One region of the Brevibacillus sp. HB1.4B genome, then DNA from elsewhere that is predicted to be linked to it. Evidence: predicted binding sites of a transcription regulator. Region 1 holds the regulator's gene; the other holds the start of a gene.

What was found. Region 1 encodes Rex, which represses fermentation and respiration genes when NADH is low (regulators of the CRP and FNR family bind a similar motif). Its sites were predicted from a motif close to TTGTGAAATATTTCACAA; they were not measured.
Region 2: hcp (hydroxylamine reductase) is a predicted target of Rex. The motif match lies at 2,564-2,581, and genes of this name have one in related genera.

What each region holds. Positions count from the first base shown of each region.
Region 1 is NZ_JABSUT010000001.1:262,539-278,346, reverse strand. Features, by position in the region: gene HP398_RS01515 (AAA family ATPase) at 169-1,680, opposite strand; gene HP398_RS01510 (hypothetical protein) at 1,673-2,200, opposite strand; gene HP398_RS01505 (cell wall elongation regulator TseB-like domain-containing protein) at 2,353-2,832, opposite strand; gene HP398_RS01500 (hypothetical protein) at 2,862-3,566, opposite strand; gene HP398_RS01495 (hypothetical protein) at 3,700-3,879, shown strand; gene HP398_RS01490 (amidohydrolase) at 3,943-5,247, opposite strand; gene HP398_RS01485 (redox-sensing transcriptional repressor Rex) at 5,264-5,887, opposite strand; gene HP398_RS01480 (ComEC/Rec2 family competence protein) at 5,903-6,808, opposite strand; gene dinG (ATP-dependent DNA helicase DinG) at 6,850-9,753, opposite strand; gene HP398_RS01470 (tetratricopeptide repeat protein) at 9,845-11,254, opposite strand; gene panD (aspartate 1-decarboxylase) at 11,337-11,720, opposite strand; gene panC (pantoate--beta-alanine ligase) at 11,741-12,607, opposite strand; gene panB (3-methyl-2-oxobutanoate hydroxymethyltransferase) at 12,604-13,467, opposite strand; gene HP398_RS01450 (biotin--[acetyl-CoA-carboxylase] ligase) at 13,728-14,711, opposite strand; gene HP398_RS01445 (CCA tRNA nucleotidyltransferase) at 14,701-15,808, opposite strand, start outside.
Region 2 is NZ_JABSUT010000005.1:303,444-319,251, reverse strand. Features, by position in the region: gene HP398_RS14920 (hypothetical protein) at 1-23, opposite strand, end outside; gene HP398_RS14915 (Crp/Fnr family transcriptional regulator) at 209-916, shown strand; gene HP398_RS14910 (nitrate/nitrite transporter) at 1,000-2,499, opposite strand; gene hcp (hydroxylamine reductase) at 2,645-3,940, shown strand; gene HP398_RS14900 (YcdB/YcdC domain-containing protein) at 4,019-5,407, opposite strand; gene HP398_RS14895 (hypothetical protein) at 5,659-6,729, opposite strand; gene HP398_RS14890 (sigma-70 family RNA polymerase sigma factor) at 6,719-7,294, opposite strand; gene HP398_RS14885 (DUF2785 domain-containing protein) at 7,558-8,379, shown strand; gene HP398_RS14880 (YdeI/OmpD-associated family protein) at 8,458-9,051, opposite strand; gene HP398_RS14875 (hypothetical protein) at 9,227-10,069, shown strand; gene HP398_RS14870 (APC family permease) at 10,280-12,097, shown strand; gene HP398_RS14865 (FG-GAP-like repeat-containing protein) at 12,157-13,962, opposite strand; gene HP398_RS14860 (PLAT/LH2 domain-containing protein) at 14,206-14,628, opposite strand; gene HP398_RS14855 (methyl-accepting chemotaxis protein) at 15,238-15,808, shown strand, end outside.

The sequences.
Region 1 (15,808 bases):
TGCCTCCTGATTTCATTCCCGTATCACTCTTGTAGGATATTCATCCATTTCCCTATTTGGCACCGTGTCTACAAAATTGTTTCATCCTTATTGGCCTAAGTTTCCAGCCAACACAAAAAAACCTGCTTGGCCAACTCTCCCGTTGGCTAGCAGGTTCTTTATCTTCATTTATACAGCAACTTCTTCTTTTGTTTGTGACAAAAGCGTCCTGAATTCATCGCCTTGCAGAACTTCCGCTTCCATCAATGTGTACAAGCCTGTTTGGAATACGGAGTCATATTGTCTCAAAAGATTGCGAGTTTCTACGAGCAACCCATCCAGCAGACGCTCAACCTCATCATGAATACGACTCTTCTCCACGTATTGCAAATGTACAATCCCCAGATCCGACATACCGCTTTGTACAATTTCCTGTGCCATTCCCAGCGCTTGCTCGAAGTCATTCTTCGATCCAGTACTGCGTCCACCGTAGTAGATTTCCTCCGCTACGGCTCCTCCAAGGCTAACCATGATTTGCTTTTCCATCGCATCCTTGGTATACAAATAGCGGTCTTCCATTGGATTTTGTCGGACGTACCCTAGTGCTTTGCCACGTGGACTCAGCGTGACCTGCGAGACAGAGCCTGGTCGCACCATCTCACTGACAATGGCATGCCCCAATTCATGGAGCGCAACACGCTTCTTCTCTTCCTCTGATGCTTGTCGGTCTACTTTCTCTCCGAGCATGACCTTATCCACGGCATAAGCAAAATGCTTCGCAGTGATCTTGTCCAGTCGGTCACGCATGGCGTAAATAGCCGCTTCATTGGCTACACTTTCCAGCTGTGCGCCAGAAAAACCGAATGTCTCTTGTGCCACTTTTTCCAGTGTGACGTCTTCGCCAAGCGGTTTATTCGCCGTATGAATGGTCAAAATCTGCTCGCGTGCTGGCTTGTCTGGGAGATCAACGCTAATATGACGGTCAAAACGACCAGGACGCAACAACGCTGCGTCGAGCATGTCTTTCCGGTTCGTAGCTGCCATGACTAAAATCCGCGGCTTGTCGGTCGTAGCTACACCATCCATCTCCGTCAACAGTTGATTCAAGGTCTGATCGTATTCACGTTGCTGTTGACCGTCCCTTTTTCCACCGACGACATCGATCTCATCGATAAAAATAATCGCGCTGTCTTGCCCATTTTTCTCTGCCAATGTCTTCGCTTCTTGAAACAATTCACGAACGCGTTGTGCACCGACACCGACGTACATCTCTACAAACTGCGAACCTGATGCCGCCACAAAGGCAGAATTTGTATAGTTCGCTGCTGCTTTCGCCATCAGTGTCTTACCCGTACCAGGAGGACCTGTCAAAAGAACACCTTTGATCGGGCGAATCCCGTACTGCTCAATTTTGTCTTTATACACGAGAAAATCAAGCGATTCCTTCAGTTCTTTTTTAGCGCGTTCCTGTCCACCAATATCGGCAAACTGCACGTCCGATTTCGGCAGCTCATGCTTGTTTGCTTTTCTTTTCCCACCGAGGGCGACATTCCCGCCTTGTCCATTTTGCTGACGGATGAGCAGAAAGTAAATCGCCCCCAGTACGGCTCCGAACACCAAGAATGGCGTAATATTTACACCTAGAAAAACAAGAAAAATAAACAGTGCAGGTACGACGCCGATCAGTACTTCCTTACGCACGTGCCGTCACCTCTTTTTCAATGGAACGGGGGATGATGGTGTAGAAATCCGCCGTTCCTTTTTTCAAGTAAACATAAATGTTCTCGTCATCCATTAATGCAGATGCTTCGTCCAGCTGATTCCCCTTTTTCCATTGTTCCACGAGGGCTGGAATGCGGCTATATTCATGCAGTTCCACTGCTTCTGTAAACACAAATTGACCGCTCTGCCATATATCATTCATCGCTGTCGACTGATTGTCTATGTCAATGACCACTTCTTTTTCCCCTGCGATCTTTTGTGTTTCCTTTAGCAAATTGCGATATTCTGCTGGAAACGTGTCAGGCTTTGTAACAGTTACATCTATTTGAATTTTATCTTTGCTGATCTCCAAATTACCCAATGTGGCGGACTGCATTTGTCCAATTTCTGCACGGATTGGCTCCTCAATCTCCATCTTTTGATACAAGAACCATCCTCCGAACAGGAGTGCCAAGGTTGCCACCAAAGATAATCCAATTGCGCTCTTTTTCAACTGCACGGCTACTCCCCCCATAAATATCGTTCTCGTTTTCTCTCTCTGCAACGTCCCCAGTATATCATATGAGTATATCAATTTCTTATACAGATGTTGGATGGAATGCCAAACAGGCCTTCTCCCATAAGGAAAAGGCCTGTCGTCAAGCAAGCGTATTAGGTTGGCGCGAGCACGTATGAGGTTAACAAAGCACCTGTGAATAGATCATAGTGAATATAGTGAAAACGACCGTCTTTGTCTTTGACAGTGACTTCCCAAAATTTCTTATCGTTTTCGAGACCAGGAACCAAATGAGTGATCTCCGATTGCGGGAATGACTTGTAAACCGCCTCTTCTACATTCTTTTTAGGAACAGCTAGATCCATTCGATCGAAACTAACTTTCTGATCGGTCATCCATGCTACAACCTGTGTACCCGCCTTATTTTTCCCAATGACGACAGCGTAGCTCTCCTTGCCTCGATATTCATCAATGGATTCAATCTCCGTGATTGTCGTGCGATCCTGGACCCACTGACGAACGGTTTCCTCAAATTGATTACGCTCTCCTGCTACAGAAGCCGTCAGGTGATAGGCGAACCCAGCTCCCGTAAGTAAAATGACGGCTACGATTGATAGGATAATTCGTACTAACACAGCAAAGTAACTCCTTTACGTGGCTGACATTACAATCGGAATCGAAGCTGGTCTCTCTTCACTCCAACTGCCGTTTGCATTTGCAAATCCAGCTCCAGTTGGCGAAGCTGCCCCGTAGTTGACTCGTACCATAGTTGGTAATTGACTTTCATTCCCTCTGTTACGTTCGAAGACAAATCCTGAATAGGGAAGGATGGACCTAACCACATCGATAATAACGAAGAGACTTCCTCTGGTGGAACCGCTATCCGATATCCACTCCATCCTTGCCCTGCAGTATCTTCAAGGCGTTCAGGACTAACCGATTGCAAAACTCCCTTGAGCAATACTGCGTGCTCATGCGGGGTGAACATCGCATACGGCAGTGCGGCATGATCCTGTATCTGGCCATCAATTCGCACCGATACTGGTTGCCCATCTTTTCTGGCTATTTCAAGCTGGTGGCCACCGATTTCTCCTGTGAGCTGAAATTGCTCATTTTGATATCGCCCATGCAAGGTCTGATCCTGCATGTATACCAGAAATGAGCGTTCCTCGTCCTTCGTGATCTGCTCCAAAAGCTCCGCTACCGTCGTCGCTGTCTGCTCTGTTCCTGCTGTTTGTCTGACCGCAGCCGCAGTATCAGTGCTGTCTGTATTGGCTGATCGACTTACTGTCCCCAATACAATCCCAAGGAGAAATAGACCGAGTAGGATAGGAATGAGCCACCACAGCATTTTGGGCCGGATGTACATGTCGTCCCCCCTGTCCCATTTTTGTCTTTAGCCTATGCTATACGGGAAGGTTTTAGAACGACACGGAAAAGTTGCTAATCATACCTTAGGGTCGGGCGGTCATACTACATATACACCCCGAGGAGGTGAGCGCGTGACATCTTCGCAACAAACCACATCTCCTGACATACTTGGGTTTCTGTTACAGGAATACCGCGTCTCCTGGGCAGGATTGTCGTCTCCCTTGCGTCAATGGTCGCACACACCCACTCTTCATTTTCGCCATCATCTCCTGACAAAAGCTGTGGCAAAAATGAACAACGGAACGTCGTAGTATCCAATTCCCCTACCTACACCTACACTGCCTTACTCCTGTCCCCCACCTGACAGGAGCCTTTTACCGTTTTAACGTTTGGAATACGCGGTTTGCTTCATAAATCGCGCGCTCCTCATCGATGGTCAACAGCTTATGATTACGCATCAAGAATTTACCCGCTACAATCGTATCTTTCACATCGCGTCCATTTGCTGCGTACACCACGTGTGAAACCGGTTGGTGTGCCGGGTGGAAATGGGCTTGGTGGCTATCCAGCACGATCAAGTCAGCTTGCTTGCCTACTTCAATGCTTCCGAGTGTTTCCTCTTGGAATACCCCTTCTGCACCATAACGAGTAGCCATGCGAAGTGCTTCCTCTGCTGGAACCGCTACTGGATCGTTGTTCACACCTTTGTGTAGGATCGCAGCGAGTTTCAATTCCTCAAACAAATTCAAATTGTTGTTGCTTGCAGAGCTGTCGGTACCCAGGGACACGCTTACACCTTTTGCCAACATTTTAGGAACTGGCGCAACACCACTAGCCAGTTTTAGGTTGCTCACTACGTTATGAGAAACTCTTACGTTGTATTTTGCCAAAATGTCGATTTCTTCATCCGTCAGGTGAACAGCATGCGCGACGAGTGTTGGACGATTGAACATTCCCAGCTTTTCCAAATGCGCAACTGGACGAAGCCCGTAGTCCTTCTCGTTTTGACCGACTTCCCAAGCAGTTTCAGACATATGAATATGAAGCGGCAAGGAAAGCTCATCGGCTTTTTCGATAATTTGGGTAATAAATTCTGGCGAGCACGTGTACGGCGCATGCGGTGCCATCATGACGGTAATACGCCCGTCTGCCTGATTATGCCATTCTTTTGCAAAAAGAGTCGCGTCTTTCAGCTTTGTTTGACGTTCTTCTTCGGAGCACAGACCAATCATCCCTCTGCAAAGGCGAGCACGCATTCCAGCAGTATCGACTTCCTTCGCCACGACATCCATATGATCATACATATCCACAAACGTAGTGGTACCGGTACGAATCATCTCGATAAGCGACAGCTGGGTACCCCATTTTACTGTGTCTCCCGTGAATTGCGCCTCCAATGGCCACATTTTGTCTTCAAGCCATTGTTGCAGCGGCAAATCATCTGCATAACCGCGTAGGAGGGACATACCAGCATGTCCATGCGTGTTGATTAAGCCAGGCAGTATGTAATCACCTTTTTGATCGATGACTTCATCGTATCCCGCTTCCGACAGGTCCTCAGGAGTTGGGCCCACATACGTAATCTTGTTGCCTTCGAATGCTACGGCACCATCGTAAATGACTTCATTCGTATCGTTAACGGTAATGACTGTTGCGTGAATGAGGATCGTCTTTTTCATAGTATACACTCCATTCTTACGTCAAATAGTAGGCCAAGCTTTGCAGGTTGGACGTCACATCCGCATAGTGAATGCGAACATCTTTTCCTGCGCGAATCGTCGTAGGGGCAAAATTCAAGATCCCCCTGATACCCGCTTGAGTCAACTGATCACATACGGATTGCGCTGCAGGTGCCGGTACCGTAATAATCGCCAGCTTGATTTGCTTGTCGACGACTGTTTCTTCCAGCTCTGATAAAGGCTGAATGGGTATACCTGCGACTTTTTTGCCCTGCTTCTCTGGATTATTGTCAAAGATGGCCGCAATCCGCATGTTATCTTTCAAATAAGCGTTGTAGTTACTAATGGCATGGCCCAAATGCCCAGCTCCGACCAAAGCGACACGGATTTCATCCGTTAGCTTCAGAATTTCACGGATTTTTTCCACCAGATAATCGACATCATAGCCGATTCCCTTTTTTCCAAAATCACCAAAAGCTGCAAGATCCTTTCTGATTTGGGCAGGATTCACATCAAGATTCTTGCCCATCTGTTGGGAGGAAACGGTGGTCACCTCAACTTGCTGCAAATAACTGAGGTAACGCAGATAAATCGGCAAACGACGGACGACCGCTTCTGAAATCTTTTCGTGTTTTGCCACGTTCGGTCTTCCCCCCTAATTCTTTTGCTTCAAAATCCGATATTCTTTTCCATTCGATAAAATGGTAATGGAACCGTCGTCGCTGGTAACGTATGTCTCGGCCCATGACTCACCCAAGCGCTCCATGACTTCCGTCTGACCGTCTTTCATTTGATCCCGTGATCGGCCTGTCTGAATAATGGCGACCTGTGGATCGACTTGCGTCAGAAACGGTTGCGAAGAGCCTTGATTGCTCCCCTGACCTGCTACCTTTAGCACTTCCGCCTTCAGTCTGTCATTTTTCCGTTCCAACAGTCGCTCTTCTGCTTTTTCATTCACGGCGCTCATAAATAAAAATCGCAATTGACCGTGCGTCAATCGAAAAACGAGAGAATTGTTCTGAGGCGATAAAAATAACGGTTCATCCGGGAGCAAAACTTCCATGGAGATTTCTTGGTCAAGAGTGAGTACTTGTCCTTGCTCTGCTTCCATCTGTTTTTGGTTGGAGCGAAGCAGCGCGACATGGCGAAGCGATGATGCGATCAGTTTGGGCAAAATGACGGCATCTACAAGCACTTGCTGGCTCAATGAAGCGTAGCCTCCCATATGCTCAGGCTGGTCGTTCGTCAACACGACATAGTCGAGCCGTGTGATCTTGAGCTCTGCCAAGCGTGCCGAGAGAACGGGCCAATCATCTGCCGTACCCGTATCAATCAGCATCGTTTTGCCGCCTGGCATTCTCAAAAGTGTACTCTCACCATGCGGAAGTGCCAAGTAGGTGATAATGAGACCCGAAAATTCCTGCTCTGTCTCTGTTTCAAACGGGTCATCTATCTTCACTGCTGCTTCTTGCAAATACAAATGGCTATCAATCGAGCATGCGCAAAGGAAAATCGCACTAAGAACTACAATCCACCAACGCCACTCTTTTTTCCATAACATTTATTTTATCACCTTAATCCCTATGAGACTATTGCTTCATTTTATGAATCTGACAGGGATTGCATACTAAGGAATGGCTCTATACGTTCTCGAAGCGTTGGCCATGGACCGCTTTCGATCTGAAATGGCGGCAAAGATTGAAGGAATGAGCGTCCATATCTCGACTCAACCACACGCGTGTCAAGAACGATCACGACCCCACGATCCAAGTGGTGGCGAATTAATCGACCCACCCCTTGTTTAAATTGCAGAACGGCTTGTGGAAGAGACAAGGACATAAAAGCGTTTTTTCCTTCTGTCTTCAAAAGCTCGGCCCTTCCTTGATACACAGGATGATTGGGTGGAGCAAACGGGAGGCGAACAATGACTAAACTGCTCAGCCATTCCCCCTGGATATCGACACCTTCCCAGAAGCTGCTCGTCCCAAGCAGGACACTTCTCTCCATGCTTCGAAACAAACGAACCAGCTTGCTCCGATTATTGCTATCGATTCCGTGACCGAATAGCGTATATGGTTCTGGAGCATCCGCAAGCCGTTCCTTCATCGCTTGGTAAACAAGTCGAAGCATCGAGTGGGAGGTGAATAGAATCAGCGTCCTTCCTTTCGAAGCCAGTACCACATCAACACACCCTTGAATGACCGCCTCCAAATACGTGTGGTCACTCTCTTTGCCTGGTGCGGGGAAATCAGATGGAATCAACAGTAATCCCTGCTCTTCATAATGAAAAGGCGATGGCAGTGACAAGGTACGCACTCGTTCCTCGGGCAGTTGGTCGAGACCAAACTGGCTTTTGATGTAGGAGAAGCTGTTTTTGACCGTCAGAGTGGCTGATGTCAAGATCAGACTCCGCTTCTGCGCGAAAAGCGGTTCTGCCAGTGAGTCGGCAACCTTCAAGAGTGCTGCTGACAAATGAACTTGCTTGCGAGCTGTACGGGACTCTACTTCCATCCAATATACATACTCGCCATCCTGCTCAAGTAAAAAGAAGTGAAGCAGCTCCACAACATTTTGCCAGTCTTTGATGAGACCGAATAAATCTGTCAGTAGACTGCGTACGACAAATGGTGGCTTTTCCTCTTGCGGAGTCGTTCGCAAAAGCTGCTCGATGCCCGCTGCGTATGCAGTCATCCCTTCTATCAGCTTTTTGGTTACTTTACGTATCTTCTCGTGCTTACCTACAAATGATTCGACCCGATAACGTACTGTCTCACGTCCGGCGTCCGTCGTCTCCTCCGCACGGTCTGATGCCCATGCATACAAGAGCTGTGTCCATTGCTGCGCTTTCTCACGTAAGGCAGCGGACTGTTTTCTCAACTCCAGAAGCTTTGTGGCGACATCTTCTTCAACCGCAGGCATCCAGCTTTGCAGCTCTTCTGCGAAGCGGGAAATTGCCCCACTCTCTTCAACTGATGCACGATCTAACAAGAAAAGAAGCTGCGTGGTTGAAAACTGTTTGCCTAAATGCTGTGTCGCGGCATCCTCCAAATGATGGGCCTCGTCGACGATGGCAACTTCATACGGAGGGAGGATTCTATTTTCCGCTTGCAAGTCGCTGATGAAAAGGGCGTGATTGACGATGAGTACATCGACATCGCGAGCCCGTTCCTTCGCCTGAAAATAGTAACAGCGACTAAACCAGGGACAAGCCCGATTCAAACAAGAGCTCGTGTCACTTTTTACCTGTTGCCACAGCAGTTGGCCACTCGGAGGCATGCTCAGCTCTTCCACGTCACCGGTTACGGTTTGCGTGAGCCACGTCAGCATCTGTCCTTTGACCAAGCGCATTTCTTGGCTGCTTCCTTCTACAGGCTCGTCCACAGCTTGTTCAAATTTACGCAAGCACAAGTAGTTTCCTCTGCCTTTTAGCGTCGAAGCTGTAAAGGAAAACGGCAGAGACTCCTGCAAGGTAGCGATTTCCTTATGGAATAACTGTTCCTGCAATTGAATGGTATTGGTACTGACCACCAGCTGCTGCTGATTGTGATGAGCCCAAATGATCCCCGGTAAGAGATAGGCTAATGATTTTCCCGTACCTGTCCCTGCCTCTACCAATAAATGGGCACCATCCTCCATGGCCTCATAGACCGCATGCATCATCGCTTCCTGAGCATCCCGGCGTTGATATCCCGACATTTTCGCCTGCATGTGCCCGTTTTCGCCCAAGACATCCTCGAGCTGGTCAGCAAACACTTTGGTCACTGTCGCATCGACATGGGAACGTTTTAGCGAGGCTGTTAATTTTTCTTCTCGCTTCCGAAGGGCCAGCTGGCGATAAACATCCCACATGTCTGAGGAATCCTTTTTGGTTGGCGTTCCATCCAGCTCTGGCAGCTCTATGAGCTTTTCCATCTCGATCTGACGTAAAAGAACCTCGATATCAGAGCGAAACGAAGAAACGAGCATCTGCAGGCGCTGGATGGTCACGAGAGGCAGTCTCTTTAAAATATCCAGCAAGTGGAGAAACAGCTGCGCCGTTGCGAGTGCATCGCTATCTGCTTGATGGGGATTATCGTGCTCGATTTCCAGCTCAGACGCCAGTTCTCCGAGTCTGTAGCTATTTTGCATCGGCAACAGAACACGGGATAGCTCCACTGTATCAAGTACGTAGCCGTCAAACGCATAATAGCCCTGGCTCAGCAGGGCTTCTTGTAAAAATTGGAGATCAAAGCTTGCATTATGTGCAACAAAAGCTCGTCCGTCCAATAAACGCAAGAAATCTGGAAACACTTCTTCCAAGGAAGGAGCATCTGCAACCATCTCATTGGTAATTCCTGTTAATTGGGTAATAAATGGGGGAATATCCTGGCCTGGATGAATCAGGGTGGAAAAACTCTCGGTAATCTGCCCATCATCGATTGCGACGGCACCAATCTGAATGATGCTGTCCCCTTGGCGTGGATGGCTTCCCGTCGTCTCAAAATCTACAACTAGTAATCGATTCAAACGTTGTCACCTCGTAACCTGGGCGGAAACATTCAATCCGCACCCATTCACATTCGGCAACGATGGGAAATATTCCTGCTCTCCTGTACATTTAAGGCTGTACGAGCTCGGTTTGCATTTCTGATTGACCGAGCTTGCTTGCGCATAATTGCAGATAGATGGGGATTTCCCATAACTGTTCTGCGAATGGCAATGCCCGTTGAAAATATTGTTCAGCTAGGCGCCAATTTTCTTCCACAACCGCGATTCTTCCCAGATGAAAATACCCTAACGAACGTACATATGGCTCAGCGTCGTCCAGGAAATACTTTGCCAACCGTTTTGCTTCTTGTGTATCCCCCAGCTTTTCGTATGCGGAAATCATCCCGGATTGTCCGAGGCGATTGTCTCGGTTTTTCTCCAGCATGATCCGAAACGCTTTGATTGCGTCCTCTACCCTTCCATCAAACAACAGCATCCATCCATAACTAAAAAGAAAGTCGTCATTTTCGGGTGCAAGACTGATGGCTTTTTTGACAAGCGTCAATGCCCGCTTCGTACCTGCAATGAGCCACGTATTCCAGGCCAAGCCATGCCACGTCCACCCATCTTTTGGGGAACGCTCCGTCAAAAAGTGATAGCAAATTTGTGCCCGGTGATAATTGCCCACTGTTTCGTATAAAGAGGCCATTTCCTGAAGAGTATCGCTGTCCAAATCGCGCGTCGGCAGTTGCAAGCCTTTAGGCGGGCTCCATTCCACCGTCTGGTCCATCGTATGCAGTAATTTGGCAGCACGCAGCCATAGCATCTGCGCTTCCCAATCGTGCTCGTTTTTTTCTAGATACGGTTCCAATTCGTCCAAAGCTTCCTGTGCATCGCCATCTCTTAAATAGCATAGCACGAGGTTGTATTTGGCTTCTTCCTGTTCTGGCTTGATTTCGAGAGACGTCTTAAAAGCTTGCACCGCCTCTAACCATTGCTCCTCTTCAGCCAGAATGCAACCGATGGCATTAAAGCTGATGGCAACAACGGTAGGTGAGCTTGCTGTCCTGCCGAGAAGACGGAATTCCCGAAAGGCCAATTCATTCTCCTCGCACAAAAGGAGACTGTAGGCGTAGTACAGGCGTCCACTTTCCCAGTCTGGCGATTTTTGGACTAATTCTGCAAAACACTTTTTCGCGTCTTGGAACATCCGCAAATGATAAAAGCCTTCCCCTCGACGAAAAATCGGCTCGTATGGATTCGTTTCAACGGCCTTTGGTGATTTTGTATTCACCTTCGACTGATCCGTCTTTTTCTCTTCCACTGGAAGCTGGCCTTCCATTTCCTTGATGTTACGAATCGCATTCGATAATTTTTCTTCGAATTGCAGCCACAGGTCTACGACTGTATCACTTACTTGGCGCAATTGAAACAATTGTTCCGCGAGCTGAAGACGCTCTTGTTCAGAAGCCCCCTGCCACTTCTCTTCAATCGACTGCGCTTTGGTACGAAGCGTATGAAACCAGTCCTCGATTTTCACAAGAAAAGCCACCCCCTATGAGGCATGAGTACTTTCATTGTCTCACAAGGCAGGTGGCTCTATACAGGAACAGACAGATCGCTTACAGAATCGTCGCGTGCACTTCTTCAGCAATCAATTCTTTGATCTGATTTTTTTCATCCATGATGGCGACACGTGGCTTATAAGTTCTCGCCTCTTCATCCGTCATCATCGCATAGGCAATAATAATGACGATATCGCCCTCTTGAACGAGACGTGCAGCTGCTCCGTTCAAGCAAATGACGCCACTGCCTGGAGCCCCTTCGATGACGTATGTTTCCAGACGCGCTCCGTTGTTGTTATTGACGATTTGTACTTTTTCATTTGGCAAAATATCCAGTGCATCCAACAAATTTTTGTCGATGGTAATACTGCCCACATAGTTCAAGTTTGCTTCAGTTACCGTTGCGCGATGGATTTTTGCTTTCATCATGGTGCGGAACACTAAGAATTCCTCCCTTATCTCTACTTGATGGATGTAATCGTATTGTCAATCAGACGCGTTTTGCCAAAACGAGCAGCTAACGCGATGATGATCGTTTGACCTGCCGTTTCCTGCTCGACGGGTGTGAGCTCTGGATAGCTCAAAATTTCCACATAATCAATCTCAGCCAGCGGCTTCTCGGAAATCATTTGCGTGATTCGATCCTTGATCTCAGTAAGAGGCCTGTCCTCACCCAGCCATTCTTCTGCTTGCTTCAGGCTTTGTGATAACACGAGTGCTTGTGCTCGCTCATCCGCTGACAAGTATACATTCCGAGAGCTCATGGCAAGACCATCCGCTTCGCGGACAATCGGGCATGGAACGATTTGTACTGGCATCGACAAGTCGTGGACCATTTGCGTCACAACTGCTACTTGCTGGGCATCCTTTTGTCCGAAAAAGGCGTAATCGGGCTGGACAATTTGAAACAATTTATTGACGACAGTCGATACGCCATCAAAATGACCCGGACGAGAAGCTCCACACAATGGAGTCGTCACATTTGCCACTGAAATATTGGTCAGCATCGGTTTCGGATACATCTCGCTGACTTCCGGGGTAAACAGGAGGTCCACCCCCGCTTCTTCCGCCATTTTACTATCCCGTTCGATATCACGCGGATAGCGCTCAAAGTCCTCATTCGGCCCGAATTGCAGCGGGTTTACGAAAATGCTCATCACAACCAAATCGCATACTTCACGAGCAGCTTTTACCAAGCTGAGATGACCTTCATGCAAAAAACCCATGGTCGGTACCATTCCGATCGTTTTGCCTTGCCGACGTGCTTCTTTTATATGAACGCGCATCTCTTCAATGGTGGAGACTTGCTGCATCATTGTTTGCATCATGACTGCTTCACTCCTTCCCCGTACAATTCCTTGATGGTTTCTTCAGAGGCATGGAAGACATGCTCTGGTCCTGGGAAGCTTCTTGCTTCGACTTCTTTGTTATAGATCTCAACTGCTTCACGGATGGTTTCACCAATGTTTGCGTACCGCTTCACGAATTTCGGTGTGATATCCGATGCGTAGCCGACCATATCATGGAACACCAGCACTTGCCCATCACAAGTTGCACCCGCTCCGATTCCGATCACAGCGATGTCCAGCTTGTTTGCAATCATGCCTGCGACCTCTTCCGGAACACATTCCAGCACAATGGCGAATGCACCCGCTTCTTGAATCGCAAGGGCCTCATCCAACAATTTTTTGGCTGCCTCCAGATCTCTTCCTTGTACTTTATAACCGCCTAATTGATGTACCGATTGCGGAGTAAGTCCAATATGTCCAACGACAGGGATGCCTGCTTGTACACAGCGTGTTATGATTGGGACCAGTTCACGGCCCCCTTCCATTTTGACCGCCTTGGCCAGCCCTTCTTGCATTAGTCTGCCCGCGTTTTTCACTGCTTCCTCAACTGTTCCGTGATAACTGAGAAAAGGCAGGTCTGTCACGACAAATGCACGCTTGGCCCCTCTCGTTACTGCTTTCGTATGGTGTAGCATATCCTCCATCGTAACAGGGATGGTGGAGTCATAACCCAGTACGACCATTCCCAATGAATCACCAACCAGAATCATATCAGCGCCAGCTTCATCCACTAATTTGGCTGACGGATAGTCATAGGCGGTCACCATGGTAATCGGGGTTCGCGTTTCTTTTTTCTTGCGGATACTCGAAGTCGTAATAGGTCTGTCGTGTGTTGCCATTGTTCATTTCTCCTCTTTCGCATCAAGCCCGTGGATCGTGTGAGGAATAAAAAAACCTTCTCGCGTCAATCGGGAGAAGGTTGTCCATGTCAAAAAGACATTTGCGTCCAACGGATTCCTTCTGTCTCGGTCCACACAGGCTCTGAGCAGATTTTTGTCCTTACACGTATTGCTTTAAGATTACACGATAGATACAAAAATACTCCGGGAGTACCGTTCACGAGGTGATACAGCCTCCAAATTGGAGTATAGCAAATGATTTAATCATTTGCACGATAATTGACATCAGCCGAATAAACTTTGTGGATCTGTCCCGCCTGATCCTCTACCTTGAGTACGCCTTCCTCATCCAAGCCAACGGCACGACCTTCAAACTGTTGTGAAATCGTCTGGAGGGACACCCATTTGCCAATGGTGTACGAATGATCCTCCCACTCTTGTTTTACACGCTCGAAGCCAGCCTGCAAATAGTGATCGTACTCTTCTTCAAAAATTCGGCAGAGTCGTTGGATAAACGAAACGCGCTTGAGTGGCTCGCCAGATTCAATACGAAGCGAAGTCGCAATCTGTGCCAGTTCTGACGGGAAATCTGACTCGACACTGTTGGCATTGAGTCCTATTCCGATAACTAAATAATTGACTCGATCAGATTCAGCATTTAGCTCTGTCAAAATCCCGCATACTTTTTTATCGCCGACAAAAATATCGTTCGGCCATTTGATTTTAACAGGCAACCCAGTCTCTTCCCGGATCGTTGTGGCTACAGCAACTGCCGTTAACAACGTCATCTGAGGTGTCTTCGGTAACGGAATCGCAGGTCGAATGATCAAGCTCATCCAAATCCCCGTTCCTTTTGCAGAATGCCACGGGCGGCCGAGTCTGCCTTTCCCACCTGTTTGCAGCTCTGCCAGCACAATCGTACCTTCTACTGCTCCTTTTGCCGCAGCCTCGTGTGCGAGTGGCTGTGTAGATACCACCTCATCGTAAGCAATGACATTTTGACCGATCCGATTCGTTTCCAGTCCAGCCATGATTTCTGCTGCTGACAAGCGATCAGGGGCAACCAGCAGGCGATACCCCGATTTGCGTACCGCCTCTACCTCGTAACCATCCCGGCGCAGCTCTTCGATATGCTTCCAAACCGCCGTCCTAGAGCAACCACATGTTTGGCTTAATTCTTCACCAGAGATGAAACTACCGGGCTGGTCACGGAATGCTTGAAGGATGACTTGCTTAATGTTCATCTTGTGCAACCTCTTTCTTTGCAACTTCGACGAGTGCTTCTGGTGTATTTGGTAAACCGTGCAGAGCTGTTTGTCTAAGTAACGATTCCAAGACGCGGAAAATCCACTCGCCTGGCTTTTTCTGAATCGCTACTTGCAGGTCGAGCCCCGTGATTGCCAAATCCTTGATGGTTTTGACAGGCATGTTTTCGTATTGATCGAGGAGTGCTTGCATCGAAAACGATTGCCTCTCCTTCCACCAACACGCTTGCAATAAAAGGAAGAACTCGTTGCACGTGTCCAAACCGACTTCAAGCAACAGTGGCCCCCACTCAATCGGTTGAGGGACATCCCATTGTGGCTGCAATCGCGTCAGAAGTTCAACCAAACAACAAATTGCTTCTGTTTCGCGCTTGGACATTTTGAGAAATTGGCATACTTCACGCGATTGCACAGGTGAATAATTCGCCGCAAATAGTAGCAACGACCATTTTTGCGTCACGGTTTGCAAATGATGCAACCGCCAGACATGCTCATTTGAGAGGACGAACAGTTTTTCTACCTCAGGGGCATAAGCCATGAGTCTCGTTTCATTCAACAGCTGACAACCTACCTCTGGGGCTTTGCTGTCGAGTGTTTTATTCAGCTCTTCCCTTATGCGCTCCACAGCAATATGAGCTAACAAAGGCGCAGTCTGTTTCATAGCAAGCATAGTCTGGTCTTCTATCGCAAAACCTAACTGGGAAGCAAAGCGCACACCTCGTAATAGCCGAAGGGCATCCTCCTGAAATCTCTCAAGCGGAATGCCTACAGCCCGAACCAGGCGAAGCTGCATATCCTCTCGTCCACCGAACGGGTCGTGCAATACTTGATGACGATCCATCGCCATTGCGTTCATCGTAAAATCTCGTCGCTCCAGATCGAGCCGAAGTTCTGAAACGAACTGAACTTCAGCGGGTCGACGGTAATCTTCATATTTTCCTTCCGTCCGAAACGTGGTTACTTCGAACATCTGCCCCTCTACTTTTACAGACACAGTACCGTGTTTCAGACCAGTCGGGACATGATCGGGAAACAATCGGATGACGTCGCCGGGATGGGCATTCGTACATATATCT
Region 2 (15,808 bases), on a different contig from region 1:
TTGGAAGCAAATAGATAGTTCATACAACACCCTCCCTGCTGCTGCTCATTTTTTCCTTTCGCTTGAGGTCATTGTAGCAATGACTCGTAACCCAGGTTGTGATTTACCTCACACCCCTGCCACAATCAGGACGATTTCCTCTTCCCAAACCATCAATTTCGGATGATATAATGAGTTACCTTTGTATCCTTGCTGTAGGAGGGACCACATGACCGGAAATGGCACAACGTTTGTACAGCAGATTTCTTCCGATTTTGTGAATAGCCTTGAAACGTTTTCTGTTAGGAAAAATTTCGTTCCCGGAGCCGTTCTATTTTTGGATGGTGAAAGAGCCGATCAGCTATTCTTAATTTCGTCGGGCCAAATTAAGCTCACAAAAAACACGAACGATGGAAAAGAACTGACGCTGCAAGTATTTGGTGCAGGAGAGCTAGTCGGCGTCTCCGGGCTCTTCGAACAGGAATTGACGTACACCTCCACAGGCACCATGTTGATGGAGGGTGAGATATGGATCATCCCGCGACAAGGGTTGGAAAAAATGCTCATCAAAAACGGTCAATTTTGCGTAGACTTCCTGCGTTGGATGGGATTGATGAACAGACGGATGCAGTCTAAATTTCGGGATTTGCTACTCAATGGCAAAATCGGCGCCTTGTATTCAACGCTAATCCGCATGAGTAACACGTACGGCAAGCCACACCCCGAAGGAATCCTCATCGACCTTTCCCTTACCAATCGTGATTTGGCACAATTCATTGGCCTGACACGAGAAAGTGTCAACCGGATGCTTTCCGATCTGAAAAAACAGGACACCATTGATCTGCTTCCTCAGGGGTTTATCTTGATTAAAGACCTTGCCTATTTAAAAGAAGCCATTTTTTGTGATGACTGCCCTCCTGATATTTGCCAAATGTGAGCAAACTCTACATACATATCTACACGAAAAAAGTCCTGGACTTGTCCGTCCAAGACTTTTTTTCATAAGTGATTCAAGCTTCTTTATCCATGTCTTTGCTCCGCAAGCTCGCTGAACATGCCCGCATAGTACTCAACATCTCCTGCATCGTCCAGAATCGCGCTGATCGTTAACCATTGGAGATACTGATCCCCATTCTTCCGGCGATTCCAGATCTCTCCTTGCCAATAGCCATTCTTCTTGATCGAGTCCCACATCTTTTGATAGAAGTCGGCACCCTGTCTGCCTGATTTTAAAATATTGGGTGACTTGCCAATCACCTCATTCATCTCATAACCGGTCACTTTCGTAAAAGCATAGTTCGCACTTTTTATGACTCCGTGTGTATCGGTAATCAGTATCGCCTCTCCCGTCTTTTCCATAATGGTGGCGGCGAGCTGCAGCTTTTCTTGATAAAACATCCACATCACCAAGACCAAGCTTGCCAGTGCAAACTGCGATAAAGCCATGAAACCGATCGCGTAATGCCCCGTCAGATTAAACAGCAGCGTTAAGATCAACGGCGGGAAAAATCCTCCTAATCCCCCCATGGCAGATACGATCCCATTTACAATCCCCGCTTGTCGTGAGAAATACATCGGCACTAATTTGAACACAGCACCGTTACCAATTCCGGCACATATCGCTACCAACAAGCACCCTACCGTATACATTAAAATCGATGGCGAAAACGATAAGACAATACCAGACAAGGCGAGCCCGGCAAACACAATCATCAATGCCTTGAAGGGGTTCCACCTATCACCTAGCCATCCTCCCAATGGTCTCGCCAGTGTCGCCAAAAGAATGAACCCTGCAGTTCTCATACCTGCATCTACTTTATCCAATTGGAAATGGCTCACTAAAAAATTCGGGAGATACACGGTGAAAGCGACGAAGCAACCAAATGTAATAAAGTAGAACAAACTGATTAACCATAGCTTTTCGTTTTTGTAGACACTCTTGATCTGCTGACCAAGAGGCGTCACTACCTTCGGTTCATTTTTATCCCCCATCAAGAAGGTAAGTACAGCGAATCCCGCAAGCAATAATAGAAACATCTGTACAGTACTTGCCCATCCAAACGATTTAGCCAGAACTGGCGCTGCAAAAGTGGTTATCGCTGTACCAATATTCCCCATACCGTAGATTCCGTTTATAGAACCATGCTTCTCTTTCGGATAGTATTTAGGGAGAGACGTGACACCAACGGAAAACACCGCTCCACCTATCCCCAAAAATAGCCCGCCGATTAACAAATCTGTATAAGTGGTCGCCTGGCTAATATAAAAAACAGGAGCCAGCAGCAAGAGAAAGCTTATGCTAAATAATATTCTCGCGCCAAATCGGTTACTCCAATATCCTACGGGGATTCTCAGCAACGATCCAAGCAAGACTGGAATCGCTGTCACCCACGCCACCTCGCTTGCACTCATGGGTACGGTTTCTTTGATAAAAGGCATGAGCGATGACAGAATGACCCATACCATGAAACCGACCGTAAGACTTAACGTCTGTAACGGCAACTGCCATTTTCGTACCATAACAACACCCCTCAACTTGGGAATCTTCTTCATCCACTATGATAAGAGGCAATGTTTTTTCCCGTTGTGATTTTAATCACAGCCTCCTTCCAGGCAATCCGCTTATAATCAAAGCGAAATCTTGAATCGAAGGAGTGGATTATACATGTTTTGTTATCAATGTGAACAGACTCCATCAGGTGGTTGTAAGGTCATCGGCGTTTGTGGAAAGAATGAAGATCTTGCGAGTATTCAGGATACCATTATTTTTGCTTTAAAAGGAATTGCCGCTTATGCAACACATGCTCGTCAACTAGGCTATATCGATCCTGAAGTAGATGGGATTACACAGGAAGCTCTCTATTTTACATTGACGAATGTGAATTTTAACTTGGATGAACATTTGCAAATGGCCATGAAAGTAGGCAAAGCCGCCATCAAAGTCATGGAGCTTTTGGATCGGGCTCATACGGATCATTTCGGAGTCCCGCAGCCAATCACAGTCTCGCAAAATAAAATAGAAGGAAAGTGTGTCATTGTTACGGGGCACAATCTGTTTGCTCTCGAAGAGCTGTTAAAACAGACAGAAGGTAAAGGAATCAATGTGTATACGCATTCCGAAATGCTGCCTGCACATGGCTATCCCGAACTGAAGAAATATCCTCATTTGAAAGGTAACATCGGGAAAGCATGGTACGATCAACGTCAATTGTTCGAGAAATTTCCAGGTGCCATACTCGCTACAACAAACTGTGTGATGCCCATTCGAGGCAGCTACGCCGATCGTTTCTTTTCGTATGATATAACCGGATTGGAGAACGTGACGAAAATTGTAGATAACGATTTTGCGCCACTCATTGAAAAAGCATTGTCTCTTCCTGAGGCTTCCATCGAATCGGAACTGACATTGACGACCGGGTATCATCACAAAACGGTCCTCGGCATCGCCCCTGAAATCATTCAGGCAGTCAAGGAAGGAAAGATCAAACGCTTCTTCGTCATCGCTGGTTGTGACGCTCCTGGCAAGGGAGGCGAGTATTATCGTGAATTGGCTACGTCCTTACCGCCAGAAGCAGTCATTCTTACTACCTCCTGCGGAAAATTCCGTTTTAACGATGTAGATTTCGGCATCGTGCCAGGTACCGACATCCCAAGGTATATCGATTTGGGACAGTGCAATAACTCGGTTTCTACCATTACGATTGCAGCTGCATTAGCCGATGCCTTCGAATGTGAAGTGAACGAGCTGCCGGTAAGTATCGTTCTTTCCTGGTTTGAACAAAAAGCGGTTGCCATCCTGCTCGGTCTGTTTAGCCTGGGGATACAAGATATACGGATTGGCCCAAAATTGCCTGAGTTCATTCAGCCCGGTGTTCTGCAAGTACTACAAGACTTGTTCCATATCCAATTGATTGGTGATGCCCAAGAAGATATGAATCAAATGCTGGGAATCACTCAGTAGGCAAAATAGAAAAAACGGCTGGCAGAAGGTTAGTTGTAAGACTAACCACTGACAGCCGTTTTTTTCATTCGCGATTGCTCATTTGCTTTCTTCACGTTTTAAAAAACTGATCCATTTTCCTGTGTGTGCGTCGACAAATCCTTTATCTCCGCTGAGGCGGTAAACAAGCCGCGGTTTTGGTTCCTCTACCTCGTTAAAGTCTTTATCCGGTAGCAAGTAGTAGAGTTCGAGCGATTTTTTTGCGGCTTGCTCCGTTTTTTTCGCAAAGGCGAGGTCTACTCTCTGCATGTTATTGTCGAGAATAACGGGCGAGGGAAGCTCGTCATCCCCTATATTACTGTTGCCTGAGTACGGGTTGACAGATACTTCAAATCTTGCGTTCTTAATCAAAAGACCATTTTTCAACCATCCAAAATGCACTTTATAGTCCCGCCAATTCGTCTCCTTCCCCCTCAGACCTCCATCATACGGCTGTGGATCAAGCATATAAATATCTGCCAACTGATCACGGAGCGTCGTTTGCAGGAGATGGATTGCGCTTGCCTCCGCTTGCTCACGGGTAAAACCTCCGTCTTTCTGACTCCCCGCCTTTGGAGCTGAAGCAGAGGGCATTTCCTTCAAAATCTTGATCGGTTGCTTTGGTTTCGCCACCGCCCCTTTGCCATCGATCATCACGCCTGAGATCGCATCTACCATTTGCGGATCGGTTGGTAGGTAATCGTAGACCAACATGTATTTCTCCTCATGATCTCCACTAGAAAAACTCTTATAATACATGGTTGGCTCCGTTTTTTGTTCCAACAGCTCGCGCGCTTCCTTTTCCGATATGATTTGGCTTGCGTCAGGCAACTCCCCCTCATACCATAATCGATTGAATCGCAGAACCTTTCCGTCTCCTCGCATGGTTACAGTGATCCCATTGTCCTTAAAAGGAATACCATTCTCTACTCTCTGAAATTTAAAATAGTACGTTTCCGAATTGTTGCTCTCGAAATCGCCTTCTTCTAGCAATGTTAGCTTCGCTCGTTCCTCTAGAGGAATGACTTTTGTGAGAAACTTCATTACTCCCTCAAGAGCGATTTGCTTTCTATTCGCTGTAGCAGGGCCAGGGGCTTCGCTGTGCTCGCCATGGTATTGATATCTCAACAGATTCCCTGAGACAGGATGAATTACATACATGATACTTGATTGATCTGATTTATTCCAAATAAGGGACCACCCCGCATAGGGTATATAGTCTTCATACGGTTCGTAGTAGTTCCCATAGCCATACTCATAACCTTCGGGGATAGTCACCCATTTCTTGGCGTATTCAATAGCCTCTTGTTCTGAAAGAATCTTTTCTGATTTTTGTTCAGCTGCCTGTACCAGTGTACTCTCATCTGCAATATTGCCTAGTACGAGTAAGGATAAAAGCAAGAGAATCGACAATCGTTTCCAAAATCCTTTTGTACTCCTTTGCTTCATACACATGTTCCTCCTCTATCTATTCCCATTGATTTCATCGGATCATTGCGGATTTGATCACATTCATGTTTTTCCATTCTTTGTTAACTCTATATCAATATACATATTTTGCAAAAGATAAAGAAGCAGATTTACATCGGCTATTGCAAATCATCTGTTATGAGGACTTATTCTAAGCAGAATTCCTTTCATTTGAAACGAAAAAAGAGACGGTTTCCCGCCTCTTTTTCCTCGACCTTGCCTTGTTATTTCTACCATTCTGTTTCCGTTTTGTGTTCAATGACGCGTAGGACTTTTCGCTCAACTGCTTTCATCATTTGTTTCAGTAAATCATCGCTGATTGTTACTTTATTTTTTCCATCTTGAAGTTGTCTTTCAGCCTGTGTTTTTGCGATCACATCAATTACTTGTTGTTTCGAGATATTTTTAGATGCTGCAACCTCTACAACAGATTTCCCTTTTGCTATTTCTTCTTTTAACTCTGTCGGGCTCATTTTTAGTAAAGAAAACAGTTTTTCATCGTTTAAGAAGTTATCAGCAGTATAATCAGGTTTACCATCTCTAGAAAAATAACCTTCTACTTCCTTGTTTGATGGTGCAGGAGCTACCGGAGAAAGACTAATGGTATTACCTTGAACAAATGCTTGGTAACCCCCTCCTTCAAATCCTTCTGATCCCTTCTTGGTGTAATTCAAGATAAATGTTTTTTGATCTGGATTGTCCATTTGCTCCATGGCAACCTCGTAATCTTTGATGTTGCCATACAATTTATCAATGAGCTGATCTACCTTTGCCTGGATTTCCTGATCCGGTAAAGTAATGAGCGCCTTCTCCTTAGGCTCCCAATTCTCTTGAGTCAGGTCTTGAATCTCACCCGTAATACCGTTTGTATGAAGAGTAAGCTTTTTGCCAGTTCCTCCTTTTTCCTGCAGGACGATGCTTAGTTGGACCTTTTTGGTTGAATCACTGGAGTCTCCAAGGTAGCTCGCATCGATAATCTCAAACGATTTTGCTTCGGGAATTGCGCTGTACAACTTTTCAAGTGCTGCCTTGCCAACCTCATCAAGCTTGACTTGTTCAGAAGTCATTGGTGCTCGAGTAAGCATGTCAATCACCACAGGGGCCGCAAATGCAGCGGTTGGAATCAAAATCGCAGCAGCAACTAATCCACCAATTAAACGTTTTTTCATCGTTATTTCGCTCCTTTTTCGTTGCAAATAGTGAGAATAGGATTGTTCTATACGTTTGGAAATGGCCGGCGGGCACTCCATCGTTTCTGCCTCTTCGTGCAGATGTTCACGGATTTTATGTTCAATAGTCATTGATCTTTTCCATCCTTTCCAGGGGGAGATTCCCGAAGTCTTTTCTAAGCGCCTGGAGGCCAGCATGATATCTGGACTTGACTGTACCCAACGGAATATCCAGCAACGTCGCAATTTCCTCAAGAGTATAGTCGTGATAAAAGCGGAAGATAATCACTGTCCGCTGTTTGTCGGTCAGTTTTCGTATGGACTGGGATATCAGTTGGTTCCTCCCATCCATCAACGCAGTATGTTCATCCCAATAAGACTCTTCCCGGGAGAAGGAACGGATCCGCTCAAAAATGCGGAATCTCCTCCAGCTCTTGACCCGAAATCTCTGCACTTGACGGATTACCAGGCCATGCAGCCAGAACTGGAAAGGACGGTTCGTATCGTAATTAGCAAGTGAGGTCCACATTTGCATATAGATTTCATTCATAACATCTTCCCGATCCTGCTTTTGATCCACCAGAAAGGAGACGGTCCGGTATACGTCCTGAAAGGTAGCATCATACATCGTATGAAATGCCTGTTCATCACCCTCTTTCATTTTTATAAGTAATTGATACATCTCTTCATTTTCCATTCAGAGGGCCCTCCTGAGTAAGCTTACACACTATATTGTCTCTCTTTCGGAAAAAGGTTCGGTCCTCTTCTTATTTTTTTTGCAAAAGGTGAGTATCCTAGGATCTCTGTGCGTGCTCGTACTGCTACATCTCACCCCACCACAGTCAGAACTGCTCATGTTTTGGAGGTTGATAACCTATTTATGTCGAAATCTAAAATGACAATAATCACTAAGTAAAGCCACAAAGTCAGTTCGAAGAATAAAGAGTGGGAGCATGTAAAATGAATGTAAAAGAAAAGCTAATATTCATAAAAGAAAATGGCTACCAAACACCATCCGATACATTTCAATTCGTAGTAGAAATGATGAATGAAATTGGTTCTTTGGATGCCACATTACGTGATGACCTCATTTATACAACCTTATCACATTGGATTCCTGGTAATTCTCTAACTGCAAATGAACTAGAACAACTGATACCAATCATTCTAGATAAAAACCATTTGCTTTTTAAGCTTGGTGAAACAAATACAGACTCTGTCTTTACCCGCTCTTTCTCTATGCTAGTCATCCCCCTACTCCTCATGCGGCATAGAGAATCACCCTTTCTCTCCAGAGAGAACATCCATGCGATAAAAGAGAAAGTATTTTTCAACGTACGTGAAGAGCGAGATTACCGAGGATATGATGAAGAAAAAGGTTGGGCTCATGCCATAGCCCATGCAGCGGATGCATTAGATGATTTAGCTCAATGTTCCGAGTTGGATAAAAGTGACCTCATCACCATCCTCGATTTGGTTTACGAAAAGATGACCATAACCGATCGAATTTACTCCGATGGGGAAGATGAGAGAATGGTAACAGCCATTGTTAGTATTCTGAATAGAAAAATGCTTAGCCAGAGTTATGTAGAGCAATGGATTCAAAGTTTTGGAGATGTAGATAAGAGTTCCGAATTTCTGCCTGCCTTTAAACAAAAAATCAATAGAAAGAATTTTTTGAAGAGCTTGTACTTTCGTTTGAAATTTTACAAAGGAGATGCCGATCTCTGCCCAACCATCGAGCAGACATTATATAAAATAGAAAAAGTATACTATTCCTGATAGAGGAATGAAACGAATACAAAAACAAAAAAGAGGCGGTTCTCCCGCCTCTTCTTCACCATTTCCTCATCAAATATACTAATCATTTAATCCCTTTCCATCGAGAATTTGCTGCATGCATTTTTCAACCCTTGATTCTCGCGTTTTGGCTTGTTTGGGTGCTGAAAAATGAAGAATGTAGGCTCTTTGCCGTCCCGGAGTCAATGCTTCAAAAGCAGTTTTCAAGGTAGGGATTTCATCCATTTTCATTTGCAATTCTTCAGGAATGATGTATTCTTCATGCTTTTTCAGGCTCACTTCCAAGCCAGCTTTTTCAACTTCAATGGCTTCCTGAACATAGGCCTTCAAAATAGCTTCCATTTCCATGATTTCGTCCACATTGGTGAACCGGATTTGGCGCGCGGCCTGTACATTCTCCGTTTGTTGAATGAGAATCCCATTTGGATCTTTTAACAAGGCACCTTTTTGAAACAGTAGCGCACAATATTCTTTAAATCCATGTATTAAAACAATGTTTTTTTTCTCAAACGTGTAACAAGGATGCATCCACTTAAAATCTTCAGTCAGCTCACAGTCAAGGACAATACTTCTCAACTTCTCGTATTCAGCCTTCCACGTTTTCGCCTTGCTTAAAAATTCATCAACCTTAGGATTCGTTTTACTTGTTGTCATCAAGGAACACCTCTCATCTAGTTGGTGTCATGTCAATTTTTAGTTTTGACATTATGGTATTTGTATTATTCTATCATCATGTATTCAGGTTCCTTCTTTTAAAGAATAAGCTCTATCAGATTGAGAGGTGATTGATTTGGATATCGATTTCTATAGGAAATGGGCTTGCCAAAAAATGATCGAATCGTCACAAAGCAATATGTGGGAAGGACATTGGGCGTGTGCAGTTATCGCCTTGACTGAACTCTTGGAAGAAAAACTTGTACCTGCCAAGTTAGAAGGGTTGATTCGTAAAAATCTTGATAAAATTGTGGAAGAACATGCAAACGAACAGCAGTATCGGGCAAACAACGAATACGAGGACTTTCCTGCTCAAATGATGAGACTGCTTGTCCAAAAGAACCAAACATGCCATGCGCTTGGTCATGACGTGATTTACACGTTCTATTTGCTGAGCATGCTCTCTCGTTCCGCTATTCCGGCAACTGCCGAATTGTTTGATGCCATGGGGAAAATTGTTGGTAGTTTCCAAGCATCAGGTCCTGGTTTTGTTACTGTGAATGGAGAGAATATCGTCATTGATCCTGACGGCGTACCTTATACTGGTGTAAGATTGCAGCTGACTCCGGAGACTGTGCTTGACTTACTCCATAACTTTCAGAGACCGGTGCAAATGGAGAAAGGCGATATGCAGTTGGGGCATATCCTTACGCATGGTCACGCCATTGTAGAAATGAAACAAGCTTATCGCCATGATGTACACGACAATCTCGATCCGGCCTTTTACGCAAGAATCAACCTCTTGGCTTATGCAAATACACTCGAGGAAAATCGGGTTGAATCTGAGTCGGCAGTTACGGCAAACGAGTTGAATCCATTAGAACCTTCTTACTGGGAACAGGCGTTAGCTGAAAGCAGACATGGCCATTTTTATAAATACGCGTACAGTTATCTGAGACTTTACCGTATGGCAGGGTGCAGTCCACCCGATTTTCGATTGTTTCAACGTATTCTGTGAATGACTTGTTCCGAGGAGTCATTCCTGTAAAAGGCTCCCATTACATGATTGCAACGGGTTTTGTCCAAAAGCATGAAGCTAAAGGACAAGAACCCGTTTTTTTTAGCCTACCTACTTACATAGTTGCCAATCCATGGGAAACAAAGAAATGGACTCATTTTTTTGTAGCTGTGGGAAAACTAACGAGAAATGTCAGATAGGGGAATACACATGATCTCAGAATTCAAGCGATTTTTACTCGGTAGACCTATGAAATCAAGTGAACTTGCCGAAGAAAAGTTAAATAAAGTAAAGGCTTTGGCGGTTCTTTCATCTGATGCTCTTTCTTCTGTCGCTTACGGTACAGAACAGATTCTTCTCGTGTTAATTACTTTGGGTGCAGTAGCGATGTGGTACTCTATCCCCATCTCCATTGCGGTTGTTGGTCTTTTAACCATACTCATTTTGTCTTACCGTCAAACCATCTTTGCTTATACAACAGGTGGTGGAGCATACATTGTCGCAAAGGACAATTTAGGAACTACTACTGGACTGGTTGCAGGTGGCTCTTTGCTCGTGGACTACATTCTAACGGTTGCTGTTAGTACGTCTGCTTCTACAGACGCTATTACCTCGGCATTTCCAGTGCTACATGAACATCGCGTTCTACTTGCCTTGTTCATGATTGCAATCGTTACGATATTAAATTTACGTGGAATAACAGAATCGGCAACGATTTTAATGTACCCTGTTTATTTGTTTGTTGTCGCTATCCTCGTCTTAATTATTGGCGGCGGTTTTCAATGGTTGGCTGGAAATGTTCAAGCCCATCCCCCAGAATATGGGACAGTTGTTCCGGGAATAACTTTATTCCTGCTATTGAGAGCGTTTAGTTCAGGGTGTTCGGCATTAACAGGGGTAGAAGCCGTATCCAATGCAATTCCCAACTTCAGGGACCCAGCACCGAAAAATGCAGCATTAACGCTTATCATAATGGGGCTTATCCTCGGTGTTATGTTCATGGGCATTAGCCTGTTGGCTTATTTGTTTGGTATTTCACCGAATCCAAAGGAAACGGTGGTATCTCAAATTGCTTCTGCTGTTTTTGGACGAGGAATCGTGTATTACTCGATTCAGGCTGTTACAGCCCTTATTTTATTCCTGGCTGCTAATACTGCTTTTGCAGCCTTTCCTTTACTCGCCTTTATGTTAGCCAAAGACAGATTTATGCCAAACATGTTCATGGTTCGGGGAGATCGTCTTGGGTTTTCAAACGGAATTATTTTCTTGGCTATTCTTTCAGCACTATTAGTGATTGCTTTTAAAGGAGAAACGGAAAACTTAATCCCTTTATATGCCCTTGGGGTTTTTATCCCGTTTACCTTGTCTCAAGCCGGAATGATGAAACGCTGGATTTCCAAAAAGCCCCCAGGGTGGCTACTACCTTTTGTTATCAATACGTTAGGAATGCTAACGACCCTTACCATTTGCCTCATCTTTTTGATTACAAAACTCTCTCAGGTTTGGCCGATTTTTATTTTCCTTCCTATCGTCATTTTCATCTTTAGGAAGATCAATCAGCATTATAGAGATTTAGCAAATGAGTTACGACTTGATATGGAAACAGACAAACCCGAACCCAAAGGGAGTGTAATCGTTATTCCTGTGGCAGGGATTTCGCAGGTGGTGAAAAACACCATTAGTTATGCGCAATCATTGTCAGATGATATTATCGCTGTCTACGTCGGGTTCAGTGATGAAGACATGAAGAAAATGGAAGAAAAATGGGATCTCTGGAATCCCGGAGTACGTTTGATTGTCCTGCGTTCACATTATCGCAGTATCATAAGACCTTTGTTTAAGTTTATTGACACCGTTGAGTGGAAAAAGGCAGAAACGGATCATGTTACTGTCATGATTCCGCAGTTTATTACCAAGCGTTGGTGGCATAACTTACTTCATAACCAGACAAGTTTATTGATCCGCGCGTATTTATTTGCCCGCCAAGATGTAAAAATCGCTACGGTTCCATATCGCTTAAAGAAATGAAGCTTTATCCATTAAACCATAAACAACTAAGAAAACCCGTCCCTTGTAAGGAGACGGGTTCATTTTTGATTTCCTTGATCATCATGACTACGATTTAAATCCAGTATGAGCCTAAAATTAGATTGAAAGACTACCCAATCATACACTTTTTTTACTCGAATGATTTCTGGCTGAATACTGTTAGAGACTCCAGAAGTGACGGTAACCACAAAGCTACAAGAGGCCATATTTCCTGACTGATCTCTGGCTGTGCAGGTGAGCATCGTCATTCCTACAGGAAAGTCCATGGTAAAGGTTGCAACTGCAATTGGGGCAGGAGGAGAAAAGGACCGTGTGATCCCATGACAGGTAATAGAGGTTACCCCACAAGTATCAGTGGCAGTGACTTCATAGGTAACAGTAGCGGACGTTTGCCCAGGTAAAACAGGGACTGTGATATCCTCAGGGCAATTGATGGTTGGAGGCTCGTCAATAACCGTGATAGTAAATGAACATACTTCCGTATTCCCAAATATATCTTGTGCCGTACAGGTGACAACAGTGTCTCCCACTGGAAAAAGGGAGCCAGAAGGCGGAGAACAGGTAACAGTGACTCCGGGGCAGGTGGCAACAGGTGTTGGATAGTTTACGATAGGGCAGGGTACAACCATGTCAGGCGGGCAGGTTGGTGGCTGAACGCAGCCATTTAGCAAAACAGAAACATTGCTCGAATCCTCGTTTGCAGTAGCAATGTCAACTCTTCCGTCTCCGTTAAAATCAGCTACTGTAATGCTGAAAGGACCTGCTCCTGTAGGGAACTGAAAGGGAGTCGAGAAGCCTCCTGACCCGTTGTTTATGAGTACAGAAACGTTATCGGAACCCGCATTTGGGGTAGCCAAATCAATGACTCCATCACAATTAAAGTCAGCCGCTGTTATATCAAAAGGAAATGCATTAGCGCCCAAGGTAAAGGGACTTCCTGCTGCTTCTGTAAAAGAACCGAATCCATCGTTTAGAAAGACGGTTACATTACTCGTAGCAATATTCCCGACAGCAATATCGATAGACCCATCACCATTTAAATCAGCAGCTACAAGGCTAATGGGGGATGATCCCCCTGGAAGTACAGAGAAACTCACTCCAGGAGTTTGGAACGTACCGTTCCCATTCCCACTAAATATAGTTATATCATTCGTGTCTCGATTGGCAGTGGCCAGATCAAGTCTCCCATCTCCATTAAAGTCAGCCGCTACAATATCAAAAGGGGCCAAACCAGGATTAGTGTCAAATGGACTCCCTGGCGCCATGGTAAATACACCTGATCCATTATTCAACAAGACAGTAATGAAACTAGTTCCTGTAATTTGGCCTACATTTGCTATAGCTAAGTCCACACCGTTTACACCATCAAAGTCACCTGTAGCAATTGCAAAAGATTGCGAAACAGCAGGAAACACACCTGTACTATAAGCTACAGGTGCAGCAAAAGTGCCATCCCCGTTATTCAAAAGGATAAAAACTCGGTCATTGGGAGTTTGATCCGTTACAGCCAAATCAATGAAGCCATCTCCATTAAAATCTGCTGCTGCAATTTGCCCTAATAAAGACCCAGGGAACAAAGTATTGAACGGTATCGTTTGCGATACGGAAAACACGCCGGACCCATTGTTGACAAGAATAGAAACATCGTTGGACCCAATATCCACTACAGCCAGGTCTATTAAACCGTCTCCATTAAAATCTGCAGAAGTAATGCTGGAAGGAGATGTTCCTCCCGTATTATATTCGACTAAGGGTTGAAAAAATGGGCAGGCCAATTTGGATTCACCCTTTCTTACAGGAATACAGGCAGCCATTCCCTGATCGAAATGCTTCACGCCAAACACCAATAAAGGCTAAAAAATGCACGTGGTGCATACTATGCAAATGCCCTTGATCATGATATTGCTGTTGAGGCATGAATGTGAATTTAATAAAACAAATGAAGAGGCGGTTTCCCGCCCCTCTAACTTGTATGATCAATCCCAAGCAAACCTTTGCTCTTTCTGCGAGTCACCGTACATTTACTAATGTAACTACAGCAGTGTTGCCCAGACTAATAGCTGAGCAACAGGGGCTTGACCAATATTTTAACTTAAAGGAATGTCCAGACTACCAGAATTTCCATTTAGTCCCACCCATGAATTCACCGTTTTTTTCAAATTATTCAGGATAACATATTCAACTTTCCAGTCTGACTTATGGCCATTATCATCTTGAATTAAAGTAACTGATCTAATTTCTCCAACGTCTTTTCCTGAAATGTAAAACGTTTCAAGATCACCTCGCTCAAAGCTACCATTAATCTCTCTTGTGAAAGAATCTTTTGAACCTCTTATCGTGACTTTAATATTAGCGTCAGTGCCTGAATCTTGATCATCAGATGTCTTAATTTCCAAAGTATAATTTTTCAGAGCTTGTGTGCTAGCATTTTGGGGAGCAGCAAATGAAGAAATAGGAGCTACAGATACAAGAATAGCGATAGCAGTAAATAAGGAAGCTATTTTTTTCAACGGTAAAACCTCCATATTTTGGTATTTTTTACAATATATAAATTATCACATATATAATTAATTGTAAATATTTCCAATATATATTTTTTTCATGTCTGCCTTACTACTTCTTTGGACTCCTGACTCCTCTTCCAGGGTCATCCGTTTCCTCAATAAAGCAAGACTGTCGGTAAAAAGATAAAATCATATCTTTAATTCTGAAGTCTATAGCTTGAAAATTAATATGATGACGCATTGTTTGTTATAAAAATGATCAGTGGCCATGAAAAAGAATTTTTTTTCCTCTCGAAAAGACTATGTAGCTTTGAGCAAGATTCAATCCTTTGAAGTGATGGAATATACAAACAAGATAAGGCACCTCCCTAAAAATAAGGAAAGTGCCTCTCCACTTTTTTTCAATCAATCCCAAGCAAACCTCTGCTCTTTCCAGGGATCGCCGTACATATACTTGTGTAACCATTAAACAGGTAAAAAAATGCCCTCCTCGGTCAGCCGTTGCTTCTATCCGTCGGTGTTATCGAGTTTAGCAGTCTACGAAAAATGTTTAAAGTTTCAAAAATAGCGGAAAACAACAAGCATATCGTATTTTCATAAGAAAGGTGAGAGCGGATGTTCTTTCGAAATTTGAAGTTGTATTACAAAATCTTTACGCTTATTGTCCTAGCATTAATGATGTTGATCGCAGTCGGAGGGGTTGGGTACATTTCCACAAGAGATGTGGCCGAAAGCTCGGAAACGTTGTATAACGAAAACTTTTATGCTGTCGAGTCGATCAGCAAGATCCGCACCAATATGCAGACCAATGCCTCTTATTTTATGGAACTAATGGTTACCACAGACCAGAAAAGGAATAAAGAATTAATAGACAATATTGAACAAGTGAAAAATGATAATGCAAAAGTAATAGCCGATCTGGACAACATCGCTTTCGATCAGAAGAAAAGCGAGCTGTTCAAGAAATTCAAGGGATTGTATGACACTTACGTTACTGAACGAAATAAAACAATAGAACTTGCTACAACCAACAGGAACGCGGAAGCCTATCAGTATTACCTAACAAAAGTCTACGCTGTGCAGCAAGAGACCTTCGATGTGATGAAGGAATTCTCGGACTACATGAGCGATGATACAAGGAAGGTCAATGCAGAAAACAAGCAAAATGCCGAAACTGAAGCTACTT